One region of the Robinsoniella sp. RHS genome, then DNA from elsewhere that is predicted to be linked to it. Evidence: riboswitches for the same ligand, from Rfam matches in the RefSeq annotation. Region 1 holds a riboswitch; the other holds the start of a gene.
What was found. Region 1 has a riboswitch for FMN ahead of RHS_RS18575 (ECF transporter S component). Riboswitches for the same ligand answer to the same signal wherever they lie in the genome.
Positions count from the first base shown of each region.

Region 1 (7,831 bases):
AAACAGTACAGAACTGAAGACGATCCAGCTTGGTATCCGTATGTTTATATCACAGTATGCAGCAGATTATGCCTTAATAATGGCAGCATCCGTATGTGCACTGATTCCGGTGGTAATCATCTTTATTTTCTGCCAGAAATTCTTCGTAGAAGGAGTGGCGGCAAGCGGTATCAAAGGATAAAAATAGCAGAGAATGAATGAAATGGTGGAGAAGGAAAGAAATAGATAGAGGAGGAAACTATGGCGCAGACATTCGAAGCGTTACAAAATTATAAAAGCGTTACAAAGGAGCAGCTTACCACTGCAGTAGAAAATGCAGTATCCATTATAAAAGGAAACCTGACGGATTTTACCGGTCATTTTCAATCGCCTAATACATATCACGGTTTTTACGAGCAGACGGAAAATGTTGAGTGGACCACAGGGTTTTGGACCGGGGAAATCTGGCTGGCATACGAGTTTACCAAAGATCCTGCTTTAAAAAAAGCAGCAGAAATACAGGTTAGAAGCTTTCTGCACAGAATAGAAGAAAAGATTGATGTAAATTACCATGATATGGGATTTCTGTACAGCCTGTCCTGCGTGGCGGCAAATAAAATATGCGGAAACGAAGAAGGAAAACGTGCTGCGCTTTTAGCAGCAGACCACCTGGCATCACGCTACCGGGAAACAGGAGAATTTTTACAGGCCTGGGGAAATGTAGGTGATAAGGACAATTACAGGCTGATCATAGACTGCCTTTTAAATCTGCCGCTGTTATACTGGGCAACAGAAGTATCCGGAGAGGAACATTATGCGCAAAAAGCCGAAAAGCACATGGAGACAGCAATGAAATGCATTTTGCGAAAGGATCACTCCACCTACCATACTTATTTTATAAATCCGGAAACCGGGGAACCGGCATATGGGGTAACCCATCAGGGAAACCGCCATAATTCTGCATGGGCAAGAGGGCAGGCATGGGGAATTTATGGTGTGGCGCTGAGCTGCCGTTACCGGAAAAAAGAATCTTATTTAGAGATATTCCGAAGTGTTACAGACTATTTTCTGGAGCATCTGCCCCAGGACCTTATACCATACTGGGACTTTGATTTTGATACGGGAAGCCTGGAGCCCAGAGATTCTTCTGCAGCAGCAATTGCCGTCTGCGGCATTTATGAAATGGCTGATTATCTGGAAAAAGAAGAAGCAGAGAAATACTGCATGGCGGCAGACAAAATATTGTGTGCCCTGATAGAAAGATGCAGCGTTGTCAGTATCCGACAGTCTAACGGACTGCTGCTTCATGGAACCTATGCCAGAAGTTCCAATGAAAATACCTGCAAAAACAGAGGTGTGGATGAATGCAATACCTGGGGGGACTATTTTTATCTGGAAGCCCTCAGAAGAAAAAGCGGAGACTGGAATCCATATTGGTAGGAGCAGGTACCGGAAATTCATTAACCGGACTATTATTAAGGCAGTATCGCAGTCAGGCCTGCGATATGCAGGAGGAATAACTATGAATTTGATTTATATATTTGCAGACCAGTGGCGGTCTCATGCAGCGGGTTTTCAAAATGAAGACGCTGTGTGCACTCCGCATATCGATGCATTTGCTAAAGAAAGTGTGGTATGTTCCAATGCAGTAAGCACCTTTCCTTTATGTTCGCCTCACAGGGCATCTCTAATGACGGGAAAATATCCCTTCTGTACCGGGATGTGGACGAATTGCAAAACGGGACTGAGTGAAGTACTGATGCTAAAGCCCCAGGAAATATGTATTGGAAATGTATTAAAAGAAGCCGGTTATCAGACGGGATATATTGGAAAATGGCATTTGGATGCATCGGAAATGAATTTTAAGCTGCATCCGGATTCCGGGGCAAAAGACTGGGATGCGTATACGCCTCCGGGGGAACGCAGACAGGGATTTGACTTCTGGCTGTCCTATGGGGCAGATGACAACCATCTGGATCCACACTATTGGGATAACAGCGGACAGTTGATAAGACCTGGAAAATGGTCACCGGAATTCGAAACAGACCAGGCGCTTTCCTATTTGCAGAGTCACGCTGCCCAGGATCAGCCTTTCGCATTGTTTCTATCCTATAATCCGCCGCATCTGCCCTATGAACTGGTACCGGAGAAATATTTGAAGAAATACCGGAATATGCCCATAAACTTTCGGGAAAATGTGCCTTTGGAAAAGCGCACAAGGGAGCTTGAAAATATCACCAGACAGTATTATGCCGCAGTTACCGGAATTGATGACCAGTTTGGAAGAATACTGGCATTTTTAAAAGAAAATAACATGGAAGAAGATACCTTGCTGGTATTATCCGCTGACCATGGGGAAATGCTGGGATCCCATGGAAGAATGAGCAAGAATATCTGGTATGAAGAAGCCGTCAGCATACCGCTTCTGATGCGGCAAAAAGGAAATATTCCGGCAGGAGAGTACGGGGAAATATTTGCAAGCCCGGATCATATGCCTACGCTGCTGGGCTTGCTGGATATAGAAGTACCGGAAACCTGCCAGGGATATAATCATGCAAAGGACATCTGCAGTCAAACAACTGGGGCACCTGAACAGGCATTTTTATGTTCCTATCCGGGAATGCCTGAGCTGGTGCATGCTTTTGAAAAAGCGGGAATCAACCATAAATGCTATGGATGGAGGGGAATCCGGACAAAACGCTACACCTATGTGCGCAACAATGGATATATGCCGGGAGATTCCAAAGAAGTGTTTTTATATGACAATGAAAAAGACCCCTTTCAAATGCATCCTGTTTCAGAAAATGAAATAGAAAAAGAGATGCTGGAATATTTTCAGGAACAGTTGAGACGCTATTTAAATATAACAAAGGACCCGTTTTTGTGGTAAAGTAAAGATATCAATAAATGTGCCAAAAAGCAAAGGAGTGAGGATCATGAAACATAAAAAAGTAATCTTAATTATGACAGATACCCAAAGGACAGATATGCTGGGATGCTATGGCAATTCTGCCATGCATACGCCCAACCTGGACAGCCTGGCTGCCGAAGGAATGCTTTTTGAAAAAGCATATACCACCCAGCCGGTGTGCCAGCCGGCGCGGTCAGCTATATTTACCGGAAGTTATCCTCACTCCTGCGCAGGGTGGTCCAATTGTATGGGATTATCGGACAATGTTCAGAATATTGGGAAACGCCTGACAGATCAGGGGATACACAGCGCATATATTGGAAAGTGGCATTTGGATGGAGGCGATTACTTCGGGCTTGGTGTCTGCCCGGACGGATGGGATGAAGCGTATTGGTATGATATGCGCTGCTATTTAGAAGAACTTACAGAAGAGGAACGATATATTTCCAGGCAGGTGGAAAGTATCGAAAAATACAATATTAAAGAAGAATTTACATACGGGCACCGCTGCACAGACAGGGCAGTCGATTTCCTGAAAAATCATCAGGAAGAAGATTATTTCCTGGTAGTATCCTATGATGAACCTCACGGACCGCATTTGTGTCCACAAAAATATACGGACCTGTATAAAGATTACGAAATACCAAAGAAAAAGAATATGTATGACAACCTGGAGAACAAACCCGCCCACCATAGAATCTGGGCGGGGGATGAATACGGCAAAGCTGAAAAAGCCGATTTTCATCTCCGTCCCAAAGAGTTTCTGGGATGCAATACATTTGTAGATTTTGAAATCGGGCGTGTACTGGATGCCGTCAAGGAATATGCCCAAGACAGTATCATCATATACACGTCTGATCATGGGGATATGATGTACAGCCATTCCCTCACCGGAAAAGGACCTGCTATGTACGAAGAAATAACGCATATCCCCTTGTTAATTAAGGGATTTGGAAAAGGAAAAAACCAGAATCCTGTCTCACACATTAACCTGGCGCCCACAATCTTTGATATCATGGGTGTTCCAAAAACAAAGATGTTTGAAGGAAGCAGTATTTTGCCGGAATTATCAAATGACGGCATTAGAGTCAATGATTATATCTTCATGGAGTTTGGCAGATATGAAGTAGACCATGACGGCTTCGGAGGCTATCAGCCAGTGCGTGCCGCTTATGATGGACGCTACAAACTTGTGATTAATCTCATGGATACGGATGAGTTCTACGACTTAGAACTTGATCCCCAGGAAATGAATAACGAAATAAATAATCCGGATTTCGATATGGACAAAAGGCGGCTTCACAGAGCAATTCTGGATAAAATGTATGAGACCAGAGATCCTTTCAGAGGGTATTACTGGGAAAACAGACACTGGAATCCGGATACCACGTACCAGACCTGGGACAGCAGAAAAATGACCAGACAGCGTGAAAACGAAGAATACGAACCTCGTCAGCTGGATTATGGAACTGGATTGCCGATACAGAAGGCAGTAAGAGTCAAGGGAGAATCGGATGCAAAGTTTGCAGATTAAAAGCAGGCGCAGGCTGGGAAAGGTCAGATCTTTCGCAGCCTGCGCCTCAAATTATTTATCTGCCTGATTTTATGATTTTTTCAAAAACCCAGAGCTTTATTCGGGTTAGTAAAAAGAACAGTCCCATCAATATAATCATTCTGATTTACATTGCTTTCCTCCAACTGAATCGTATCAAGGTCTTTTTTGGTGACGGACTCCAATGCACCAGGGTGGCTGGCTGCATATATTTTCAGCTTTTTATATGTTTCAGAATACAAAACATCAACCCCTTTCTCTTTACTTTGACAGTCTTTTATAATATAATTATATTTGTAATTTTGTATTATAAATATAGAAATTAAGACAAAATATATAAAAATATAGCCAATAATTGATATTTAATATAAGAATGGTGATTGATATGCGAATAAAAATTAAAGAAAATCAACTTGAGGCAATAGAAGGAATTAACTCAGAATATCCGTATGTGTTACATCACGTAAATTTAGGTGATACAAAAGTCCCATGGCATTGGCATGAAGAATTAGAGTTTGTTTATGTGATAAATGGTAGTATAAAACTGAATACCACCGGTAAAAGCTATTATTTTCAAAAAAATGAAGCCTTTTTTATAAATGCAAATGTCTTATGTACAATGGAGAACGTAAACAATGGACAGCCAGGGATTATAGATTCGCATTTATTTCATTCGGTTTTTTTAAGCGGGCATTTTAAAAGTATCTTTGAAACAAAATATGTAGAACCCGTCCTGCAGAACAAAAAGCTGGAGATTTTAGCAATACGGGGAGAAAATACCAGGCAGCATGACATTTTGGCAAAACTAAGAAAAGTTTCCTACCTGCAAAAAAAAGAGAATTCAGAATTTCAGACAAGAAATCTCTTCTCAGATATATGGATTCTTTTGCTGGATGAAATTCAAAACCTGGAACGTATGGACTTGCCTGCGAAACAATACAGTCAGGAGAGGATACAATCCATGATGTCTTACATACAACAAAATTACCAGAATAAAATATCCTTAGAGGACATAGCCTCATCTGCTTCAGTCAGTAAAAGAGAATGCCTTCGTTGTTTTCAAATCAGCATTCATAAAACGCCATTTGCCTATCTGATGGATTACCGAATTGAAATGGCTGAAAAGCTCTTAAAAACCACTGATTTGTCTGTTATTGATATTGCGCTGCAGACAGGGTTTTCAAATGGAGCTTATTTTGGAATGATTTTTAAAAAGAATTGCGGAATAACTCCGGGAGAGTACAGGAAGAAATTTAGCTTAGATGATTTCATTAAAAATTAATCGAAAAATTGACTATAGCAATCCGTATGATTTGAACACACTTGTTTTCACCAACACTCCAAAAAGCACTTGATTATTGCCCTGTATTGAGTTATAATAAATAAAACTAAACAAGGAAATTCTTCGGGGCAGGGTGTAATTCCCTACCGGCGGTATAGTCCGCGACCCACAGTAAAAGTGGCTGAATTGGTGAGATTCCAATACCGACAGTAAAGTCTGGATGAGAGAAGAAAAATGCGTGTTTTATAATTCATAATATTAATGCGCGAAGACCCCCGAATACAAATGTATTCGGCTTTTTTATTTTCTACCGGAATTTTCCTTTTAAAATTTAAATGAAAAAGGAGAGATGAACAATGAGCTCAAACACAAATGTGGTGGGAAGGACCACCGGAAGAACAAACTTAAAGACAATGGTACAGATAGGTATGCTGGGAGCGATATCCGTCGTTCTGATGATGTTTGAAATACCCCTTTGGTTTGCTCCAAGTTTTTATCAGATTGATTTAAGTGAAGTACCGGTTTTGATCGGTGCATTCGCCTTGGGACCTTTGGCAGGAGCAGTGATCGAACTGGTGAAAATTTTACTCCATTTTATAATGAAAGGCAGCAGCACAGCCGGAGTCGGGGATTTGGCAAACTTTTTAATAGGGTGTGCATTGATTGTTCCGGCAGGACTTGTCTATAAAAAAGTACGGTCAAGAAAGGGTGCCCTGATTGGGATGATCCTTGGCATTATCACCATGACAGCCATTGGAAGTTTAATGAATGTATTTATTCTTCTTCCGGTATATGCAAAAGCGTTCGGAATGCCGATGGATGCTCTGGTAGGAATGGGCAGTGCTTTGAATCCTGCTATTGATAATATTGCAACTTTTGCACTATTTATGGTAGTTCCATTCAACTTATTAAAAGGAATTATTGTTTCAGCAATTACATTTTTATTATACAGGTATATTAGTCCGATATTTAAGAAAAATTAGAGTGTTTTTTAATCCGTTACCCGGAAACGTATAAAAGCAGCAGAGAGTGAAATTCTATGAGAAAAGATTTCATTCTCTGTTTTTTTCTGCTATAATAGTGGAAAAAGATTTGAGCTTAGAAAAGTAATGGAGGACAATCATGAGCAGGATCAGGCATATTGATAAATTAACAGACAGCAGGCATTTAAATATGTATGAGCTGGAAGCCAGGAATCGTTTAGATAATCCGGTAGATTATTTTGTGGCATCCAGAGCTAAAGAAATAGAGGATTTAAAGATAAGTACCCACAACCTTAAGCCGGACGGAGTAATTATTTACAGCCTTTATGGAGAACAGAAGGATAAAGTGATTCTCGTACGCCAGTACCGTTATGCAATAGATGGATATATTTATGAGTTCCCGGCAGGACTTGTAGATCCCGGGGAGGATTACAAAATTGCGGGAGCCCGGGAATTAAAAGAAGAGACAGGTCTTGATTTTCATCCGGTAAACGTGGACGAGATGTATGAAAAACCATACTTCACCACAATCGGGATGACCGATGAGTGCTGTGCTTCTGTTTACGGATATGCAACCGGAAAAGTAAGTAAAGATGGATTAGAGGATAACGAGGACATTGAAGTGGTGATTGCAGACAGAGAAGAAGTAAGAAGAATTTTAAAAGAAGAACGAGTGGCGATTATGTGTGCATATATGCTGATGCATTTTCTGAAAGATGAGGACGATCCGTTTGCCTTTTTAAAATAAATATGATAAACTGATTCATACAAAAAGCAGGAGGCGGACGTATATGGAAGTGAAATTTGAGGTGAAAATGACGCAGAAAATCATGTATAATTTCCTGCTCAGTCACACATACAAAAGTTTCAGTGGAGTAGTGGGTGTGTTATTCGGCGCAGTGGCGCTTATTGTGTTTGCCGTGACGTTTGGAAAGGTGGAATCCTGGCAGAGTATACTATATCTGGTTTTTGGTGTCTGGTTTATACTCTATCTGCCTATAACACTTTATCTGCGGTCCGTCAAACAGGTAAAACTAAATCCGGTATTCAAAAAACCAATAACCTACATTTTAAATGATGAAGGAATTCAAACATTACAGGGTGATCAAAGTGCAGAACTCAAG
Region 1 is NZ_JNGB01000050.1:7,041-14,871, reverse strand. Features, by position in the region: gene RHS_RS18605 (carbohydrate ABC transporter permease) at 1-181, shown strand, start outside; gene RHS_RS18600 (glycoside hydrolase family 88 protein) at 241-1,419, shown strand; gene RHS_RS18595 (sulfatase) at 1,502-2,869, shown strand; gene RHS_RS18590 (sulfatase-like hydrolase/transferase) at 2,916-4,424, shown strand; gene RHS_RS18585 (hypothetical protein) at 4,505-4,684, opposite strand; gene RHS_RS18580 (helix-turn-helix domain-containing protein) at 4,828-5,724, shown strand; FMN riboswitch at 5,840-5,960, shown strand; gene RHS_RS18575 (ECF transporter S component) at 6,081-6,707, shown strand; gene RHS_RS18570 (NUDIX hydrolase) at 6,847-7,455, shown strand; gene RHS_RS18565 (YcxB family protein) at 7,499-7,831, shown strand, end outside.

Region 2 (7,831 bases), on a different contig from region 1:
GGTCTGCTGGTAAAAGAGGCAAAAAAGTACGAAAGTAAAATTACGCTGTCAAAAGACGGCAAGTCAGCGGATGCAAATAAACTGATGGCTGTGATGAGCCTGGGCGTCAAATGCGGGCAGACCGTGGAAATCGTAATTACAGGATCCGACGAAGAAACTGCGTATCAGGGTATGAAAAAATTCTTTGAAGAAACCTTATAATCGCTGACAAACGAGCCGGAGCGTATTTGCAAGTGTGACGTAAGTCTGTCCGGAAGCAATTTAACACACGCTCAATGCTCTAAAAATATTGAGGAGGCAGAAAATGCTAAAATTATCAGGAAAATCGGTATATAAAGGAATCGTTATGGGACCTGTTGTGGTCTTCAAAAATAGCGATCACCAGGTGAAACGTAAAAAGATTGAAAATGCAGAATTGGAAATTGAAAGAGTGGAAACGGCTCTGGAAGCGGCAAAAGAGCAGCTCCAGAAATTATATGATAAGGCGGTAAAAGAAGTAGGCGAAGCCAGTGCTGCCATTTTCGAAGTCCACCAGATGATGCTGGAAGATGAAGATTATCTGGATTCCATACACAATTCCATCCGGACAGAAATGATCAATGCGGAGTACGCCGTTGCCGTTACCGGAGATAATTTTTCTGCAATGTTTGCCAACATGGATGATGACTATATGAAAGCCAGGGCAGCGGATATCAAGGATATCTCCAATCGCCTGGTTCAGAACCTGGAAGGAAAGGACGGGCTGGACTTAAGTACCATGGAAGCTGCAATCATTGTGGCAGATGACTTAAGCCCCAGTGAAACCGTTCAGATGGATAAAGACAAAATTCTGGCATTTGTAACCGTGCATGGCTCTACCAATTCCCATACGGCGATCCTGGCACGCATGATGAATATCCCGGCACTGATCGGAGTACCGGTGAATCTGGAAGAAATTCAAAGCGGTATGGAAGCGGTAGTGGACGGATTTACCGGGGAAGTAATATTTGAGCCTTCCGTGGATTTATGCAGCCAGACCAAAATCAGAATTCAGGAAGAGAAAGAAAAGCTGGAGCTTCTAAATACGTTGAAAGGCAAAGAAAATGTAACCCTTGGCGGAAAGAAAATCAATATTTATGCTAACATCGGAAGCGTAGGGGATGTGGGATATGTACTGGAAAATGATGCCGGAGGCATTGGGTTATTCCGCAGTGAATTCTTATATCTTGGAAAATCGGATTTCCCAACAGAAGAAGAGCAATTCCGGGCATACAGACAGGTCGTGCAGATGATGGCAGGCAAAAAAGTAATTATCCGTACATTAGATATCGGAGCGGATAAGCAGGTAGAGTATTTTAACCTGGGCAAAGAAGATAACCCTGCTCTGGGTTATCGCGCAATCCGTATCTGCCTGAAACAGCCTGATATATTCAAGACGCAGCTCCGTGCACTCTTTCGTGCAGCCGTATACGGAAATCTGTCGATCATGTATCCAATGATTACATCCACGGAAGAAGTCCATCAGATTTATGAAATTGTAAATGAAGTGAAAGAAGAGCTGGATAAGGAACAGATTCCTTATAAACTTCCGGAACAGGGGATTATGATCGAAACACCTGCTGCAGTCATGATCAGCGATGAACTGGCTGAAATCGTGGATTTCTTCAGCATTGGAACAAATGATTTAACCCAGTACACGCTGGCAATTGACAGGCAGAATGAAAAGCTGGATGACTTTTATAATCCCCACCACAAGGCGATTCTGAAAATGATTCAAATGGTGGTGGACAATGCCCATAAGTATGGAAAATGGGCGGGTATCTGCGGAGAATTAGGTGCAGACCCCGAATTGACGAAGAAATTCATCCGTATGGGCGTAGATGAGCTGTCAGTTGCTCCTTCCATGATTCTGAAACTCAGAAAACAGATTCGTGAGATGGCGGATTAAATATTGATAACAAAAATGGGACTTTTACGCTAACAGCAGTGAAAAGACCGCAAAAGGATGCCGCAACAGCTTTTTGACCAGCTGCTTTGCGACATCCTTTTTTATTACTTAACCCCTGCATATTGCAGGCAAGCCTGCAAGCCTGCCATCAATAAATAGTTTGAATTTTTAATCACCAATAGGATTCTCGATTAAAGTAGCAGCAATAAATCTATGACAATGCCCATCTTCTATTTCTGTCTGAGAATCAATAAAGTGCACATGGCGCTCATCGCCGCATTTGCCAACCGGAACCTGCAAGCCCGTTGTTACACAAATGGGATGGAAGTGATCTTCATAAAAATCTGTTTTCGAAGTAAATTTGTGGATGTGTCCACCGGGGACTTTTATTATTTCTTCTGTCACACCTGCAAAGCGGTGGTTGTGTGGATCTTCATTCAGTTCGGCAAGGCGAACGCTTCCCAGCACCTCGTGAACGTGTGTTTGCATACATTTTCTGTTACAACTCATAATTACCTCCATTTCTGCACATTGTAGCGCATACAATTTTGTACCGCATCCGGAACAAAATTTTCTATATCAAATTATTCAATATCGGATAATACAATATAAAAGAAAAAAACAAATTTGTTCGATAAATTAGATTTATCTCAATATTATATGTTTAAAAGAGTAAATTGGTGATAATTATAAAATCCGTATTGTCCTTTGAATAATCAATAGAATAACAAAATTTATTGCGAATCCGGCTGTTGTATATTGACAGGTGTTATATAGTGTATTATAGTGTTATATATAAGAGGTGCAAATATGCAAGCCGGAGGTGAATTTTATGAACGAAAAAGGATTTGTTAAAATAGCTTCTGTGGGAAGTATGACGGAGGCTGAGCAAATGATCTGTGTTTTAAAAGAGAACGGTATTATGGCATGGCGCCAGGGCAGCATAATGGACATATATATGGGAGACTCCTATGCTGGTGAAGATATCATGGTCGCTGAAAGAGATGAAGATCCTGCAAAAAAACTATTGGAATGTTTCCCTCAGATTCAAACAAAAATGACTTATCAAAAGAGAAACCTGTCAAGGACGCAGCGAATTTTAGGATGGGTATTATTAATTATCATGGTTCTGTGTATTTTGGTTCCGGTTATCCTGCTGTAAGTTGGGAAATAGCCGCTAAGTTGTACAGAGAGTTTAAAAATAGCCGCGAAGTCCTCAGCGAGTTTGAAAAAGAGAGGTGGAGAACGGAAATTGGAAATTATGATAAGCCACAAAAGCAGCAAACCAATATATGAACAAATAGGCTCACAGATTAAGGATATGATACTGACTGGCGAATTAAAAACCGGTGATATGATTACTTCTGTAAGAAGTCTGGCAAAAGAACTGGGAATCGGTGTGCTTACAGTCCAGAAAGCATATGACCGGCTTCAGAAGGAAGGTATTATTGAAACCGTGGTGGGAAAAGGAACCTATATCACGAATCATAATTCCGGTGGCCTGGAAGACCAGCGCAATCAGATATTGGAAGTCAAGGCGATGGAATTAATCGCTCTTGCAAAGAAATATAACATAGAACAAGACAGCGTTATTGGATTGATAAAGCTGCTGTTCGATGATTCACATATTGATTGATACTGAAAATGAGGTGCTATATGAAAAATATTCTTGAAATCAATGATATTACAAAAAAGTTTGCATCATTTACTCTTGATCATGTTCAATTTTCCTGTCCCGAAGGAGCTATTATGGGGTTGATTGGCCCCAATGGAGCCGGAAAAACTACCGTCATCAATTCTATTTTGAACATTATTAATTTAAACGAAGGAGATATACGGATTTTTGGCAAAAATTATCAGGAACTGACGAAAGAAGATAAAGAAAATATCGCAGTTGTGTACGATGATAATAACCTTCCGGAACATCTTACTTCCAAAGAGGTCAATAAAATTTTTAGTAAAATGTATCTAAAATGGGATGAAAATTTATTCCATCACTATTTACAGCGGATGGAGATACCGGAACATACTGCGGTCAAAGAGATGTCAAAAGGCAACAAAGTAAAACTAAATCTGGCGGTTGCGTTGTCCCATTGTCCCAGGTTGTTGATTTTAGATGAAATCACAGGATCGTTAGACCCCATCATGAGAGATGAAATACTGAAATTATTTCTGGAATTTATTCAGGATGAAGGCAATAGTATTCTTTTCTCATCCCACATTATTACAGATCTTGAGAAGATTGCAGATTATATTACCTTTATTAATAATGGCCATGTTATTTTCAGTAAAGAAAAGGATGAACTGCTCTATAATTATAGTCTGGTGCATTGCAGGGCTTCAAAATTTCATGAACTGGACAAAAGTGGTATGATAGCTTACCGGGCAGAAGGGAACCATGTAGACTTTATCCTGGACAATACCATGGGGAATCATTTCAATCAGGAAGAAATATTGATAGAACAGCCTGGCATAGAAGAAATTATGCTGATACTTGCAAGGGGGACAGTGGTATGAACGGATTAATAAGAAAAGATATTTACAACTTAAATAAAATAAAAAACATGTATCTGATTTTGACCGCCATTTTAATCGCCTATTGTTATGCAACAAAAAGACCTGCTTTTATTACTTCAATACCGATACTGATTTTCAGTACAACTGTAACTTCTACCTTTACAATGGACAATAATGTGAAATGGGATAAACTTGCTGTGCCGGCGATGCTGAGCAGAAATGAAATTGTTCTGAGTAAATACATTCTTCTTTTAGAGATTATAAGCGTGGGAATTCTGGCGGGCTTTCTAATAAGTTTGCCTGGGTTAATAACCCATCGTACCGATTTCATCCTGTTTTTGGAAATGACCATGGCTGCAGCCGCAATTGCGTTGTGTGCCGGCAGTTTGTCCATTGGATTTATATATCTGTCTGAAAATGCAGTAGAAAAGATGGAACTGCTTACAATATTTTCATATGCGGGATCTGCAGTTATCGTATTTGGCAGTTCAAAACTACTAAGTATTTTAAATGACTCTCTAAAGCTTCCGAGAATCGGTCTTTCCATCATTAATCTTTTTATTGTATTTATTATTTATATTGTTTCTTATAAGACAGCAGTCAGAGCCTTCAAAGGCAGGGATATTTCTTGATTTTACGACAGATTGTTTAAACGTGTATTACACCTGTCAGCGTTTCTGATTTACAGCATTACAGTAACCGGTTTTATTTTGGTGACATAACCCCGGGGAGTATGTTAAAATAGGGCATGAAATATTAGATAGAAGGGACAGACAAGATTATAATTATGATTAACAGAGAAGATATGCTGGAATTGACCAGACGAATGACACCTGCCAGAACGTCTGTGACGAGGATTGCAGGATGCTATATGGATGCGGACGGTGAAATCGATGGTACGTTTAATACTAATTTTTTAAAGCTTTCTGCTGGTGAAAAGGAAAAGAAGTTAAAGATTGCAAAAGAGATTCCATTTTCCCGAACAAATGAGAATCTGAAAAGATATCAATTTCCAAGTGATTCTATGGGACCAAACAGTATGTGGCGGCTTCTTATGGGAATGAAATCCTGTGGGCTTAAGAATGATGTATTGATGGAAACATTCTATGAACTGATAGGGGAATCCTATCATTCCGACCATGATTATGCCGTGATGGTGTACCATGACCGGTATGATATACCGGTGAAAGCATCGGATCATGAAAGAGTGGGAGAGTCAGAAGAAGTCTACGAATATCTCATTTGTGCCATATGCCCGCTAAAAGGAGATTATGAGCCGGATAGTCCTGAGTGTGGATTCCTGTTTCCGGCATTTGCTGACAGAAGTTCAGACCAGAATTGTGTGGATGTGTTCCAGGCAGATACCCTGCATCCACATATGGAACTTTTGAAAATATTAAAGCGTGCCTGAAATAACTTGACTTCCAAAGAAAACCTGTTTATAATAAATTTCAATTGAATAGAAATCTTCAGGGCAGGGTGCAATTCCCTACCGGTGGTAAAGCCCACGAGCCGTAAGGCATGATTCGGTGTAATTCCGAAGCCGACAGTATAGTCTGGATGAAAGAAGATGTTAAAGCAGTTTTATGTGCTTTTTGTGCTCTGGAATGATATTATCATTTCAGAGTTTTTTGTTAAATGCGCATAGGACCTCCATTTTACATGCCTTGAGTAGATTTTATTCAAGGCATGTATTTTTTTGGAGGTGAAGTGTGAAAGAAAAGCATTTTTACTTATTAAGGCAGGATCGCAGGCAGATCTGCACTATGCAGGAGGTATAAAAATGAAGGATTTAGAATACATGAAGCAGGCCATAGAACTTGCGAAAAAGGGAAGTGGATTTACAAATCCCAATCCCATGGTTGGTGCAGTGATTGTAAAAGAGGGTGTGGTGATCGGACGGGGATATCATGAAAGTTACGGCGGTCTGCACGCTGAACGAAATGCTTTAAAGAACTGCAATACTTCAGCCAAGGGGGCAGAAATGTATGTAACCCTGGAACCCTGCTGTCATTACGGAAAAACTCCGCCTTGTACAGAAGCTATTATCAATAGCGGTATTACGAGGGTGGTAATCGGCACACTTGACCCCAATCCTCAAATGTCCGGGAAAGGAGCCGCCATTTTACAAAGAAATAAGATTCGTGTAGAAACAGGTGTCCTGGAAAAGGACTGTAAAGCACTCATTCGTACCTTTGCAAAGTTCATTACAACCGGGAAACCCTATGTGATGATGAAGTACGCTATGACCATGGATGGCAAAATAGCCACGTATACAAAACAGTCTAAATGGATAACCGGTGAAAAAGCAAGATACCAGGTACAGGAAACCAGACATCAATATTCCGCCATTATGGCAGGCGTAAACACGGTTATCCAGGATGATCCGCTGCTGAACTGCAGACTGGAAAATGCTTCAAATCCGGTTCGCATTATCTGCGATACCCATTTACGGACACCCCTGGATTCCCGAATTGTTCAATCAGCATCAACCTATTCTGCTGAAACCATACTGGCAACCTGCTCCGCTGATGAAAATAAGATACAGCAATACCTTAATAAAGGCTGCCGTATTATACAAACCAGTGAAAAGGACGGACATGTGAATCTGCATGAACTTATGGGGGTTCTTGGAAAGATGGGCCTGGACAGCATACTTTTAGAAGGGGGCAGCATGTTGAATTGGAGCGCATTGCAGCAGGGAATTGTGGACGGGATTCAGGCATATATTGCACCGAAAATTTTTGGCGGCAGCCACGCCGTATCTCCTGTGGGCGGTATAGGGGTAGCCCTGCCGGCTGAGGCATTTCTGCTTGCAGACACCCGGTTCATACCAGTTGGCAATGATTTTTTGATGGAAAGTGAGGTGGTCTATCCATGTTTACAGGAATCATAGAGGAAACCGGCAGCATTTCAGCCATTTTGAAAAATGGAAATTCGATCCGTCTGACGGTGCATGCAAATAAGATTTTACAGGATATAAAAACCGGTGACAGTATTGCAGTCAATGGGATCTGCCTCACGGCAGCCGGTTTTACCGCATCGGCATTCACAGCTGACGTTATGCACGAAACCATAGCACGTACTTCCCTTTCACACTTAAGGCACGGAAGCATTGTCAATCTGGAAAGAGCCATGTCCGTGAACGGGCGGTTTGGGGGACACATTGTTACCGGACATGTGGACGGAACGGGTACCATCATCAAAATAGAAAGCGATGCAGCAGCCCAATGGTATACCGTCAAAACATCTCCAAAAATCATGCGGTATATTGTAGAAAAAGGTTCCATTGCAATGGATGGCATCAGTCTGACGGTAGCAAAGACAGACAGAGACCGTTTCTGTGTTTCCGTAATTCCCCACACGATGGGACATACGGCGCTGGCA
Region 2 is NZ_JNGB01000020.1:123,093-130,923, forward strand. Features, by position in the region: gene RHS_RS11250 (HPr family phosphocarrier protein) at 1-201, shown strand, start outside; gene ptsP (phosphoenolpyruvate--protein phosphotransferase) at 305-1,927, shown strand; gene RHS_RS11260 (YmaF family protein) at 2,096-2,437, opposite strand; gene RHS_RS11265 (hypothetical protein) at 2,760-3,089, shown strand; gene RHS_RS11270 (GntR family transcriptional regulator) at 3,189-3,563, shown strand; gene RHS_RS11275 (ABC transporter ATP-binding protein) at 3,584-4,444, shown strand; gene RHS_RS11280 (ABC-2 transporter permease) at 4,441-5,076, shown strand; gene RHS_RS11285 (DUF4317 family protein) at 5,232-5,855, shown strand; FMN riboswitch at 5,906-6,020, shown strand; gene ribD (bifunctional diaminohydroxyphosphoribosylaminopyrimidine deaminase/5-amino-6-(5-phosphoribosylamino)uracil reductase RibD) at 6,228-7,340, shown strand; gene RHS_RS11295 (riboflavin synthase) at 7,322-7,831, shown strand, end outside.
Region 2: another riboswitch for FMN. It lies ahead of ribD (bifunctional diaminohydroxyphosphoribosylaminopyrimidine deaminase/5-amino-6-(5-phosphoribosylamino)uracil reductase RibD); the one in region 1 lies ahead of RHS_RS18575 (ECF transporter S component).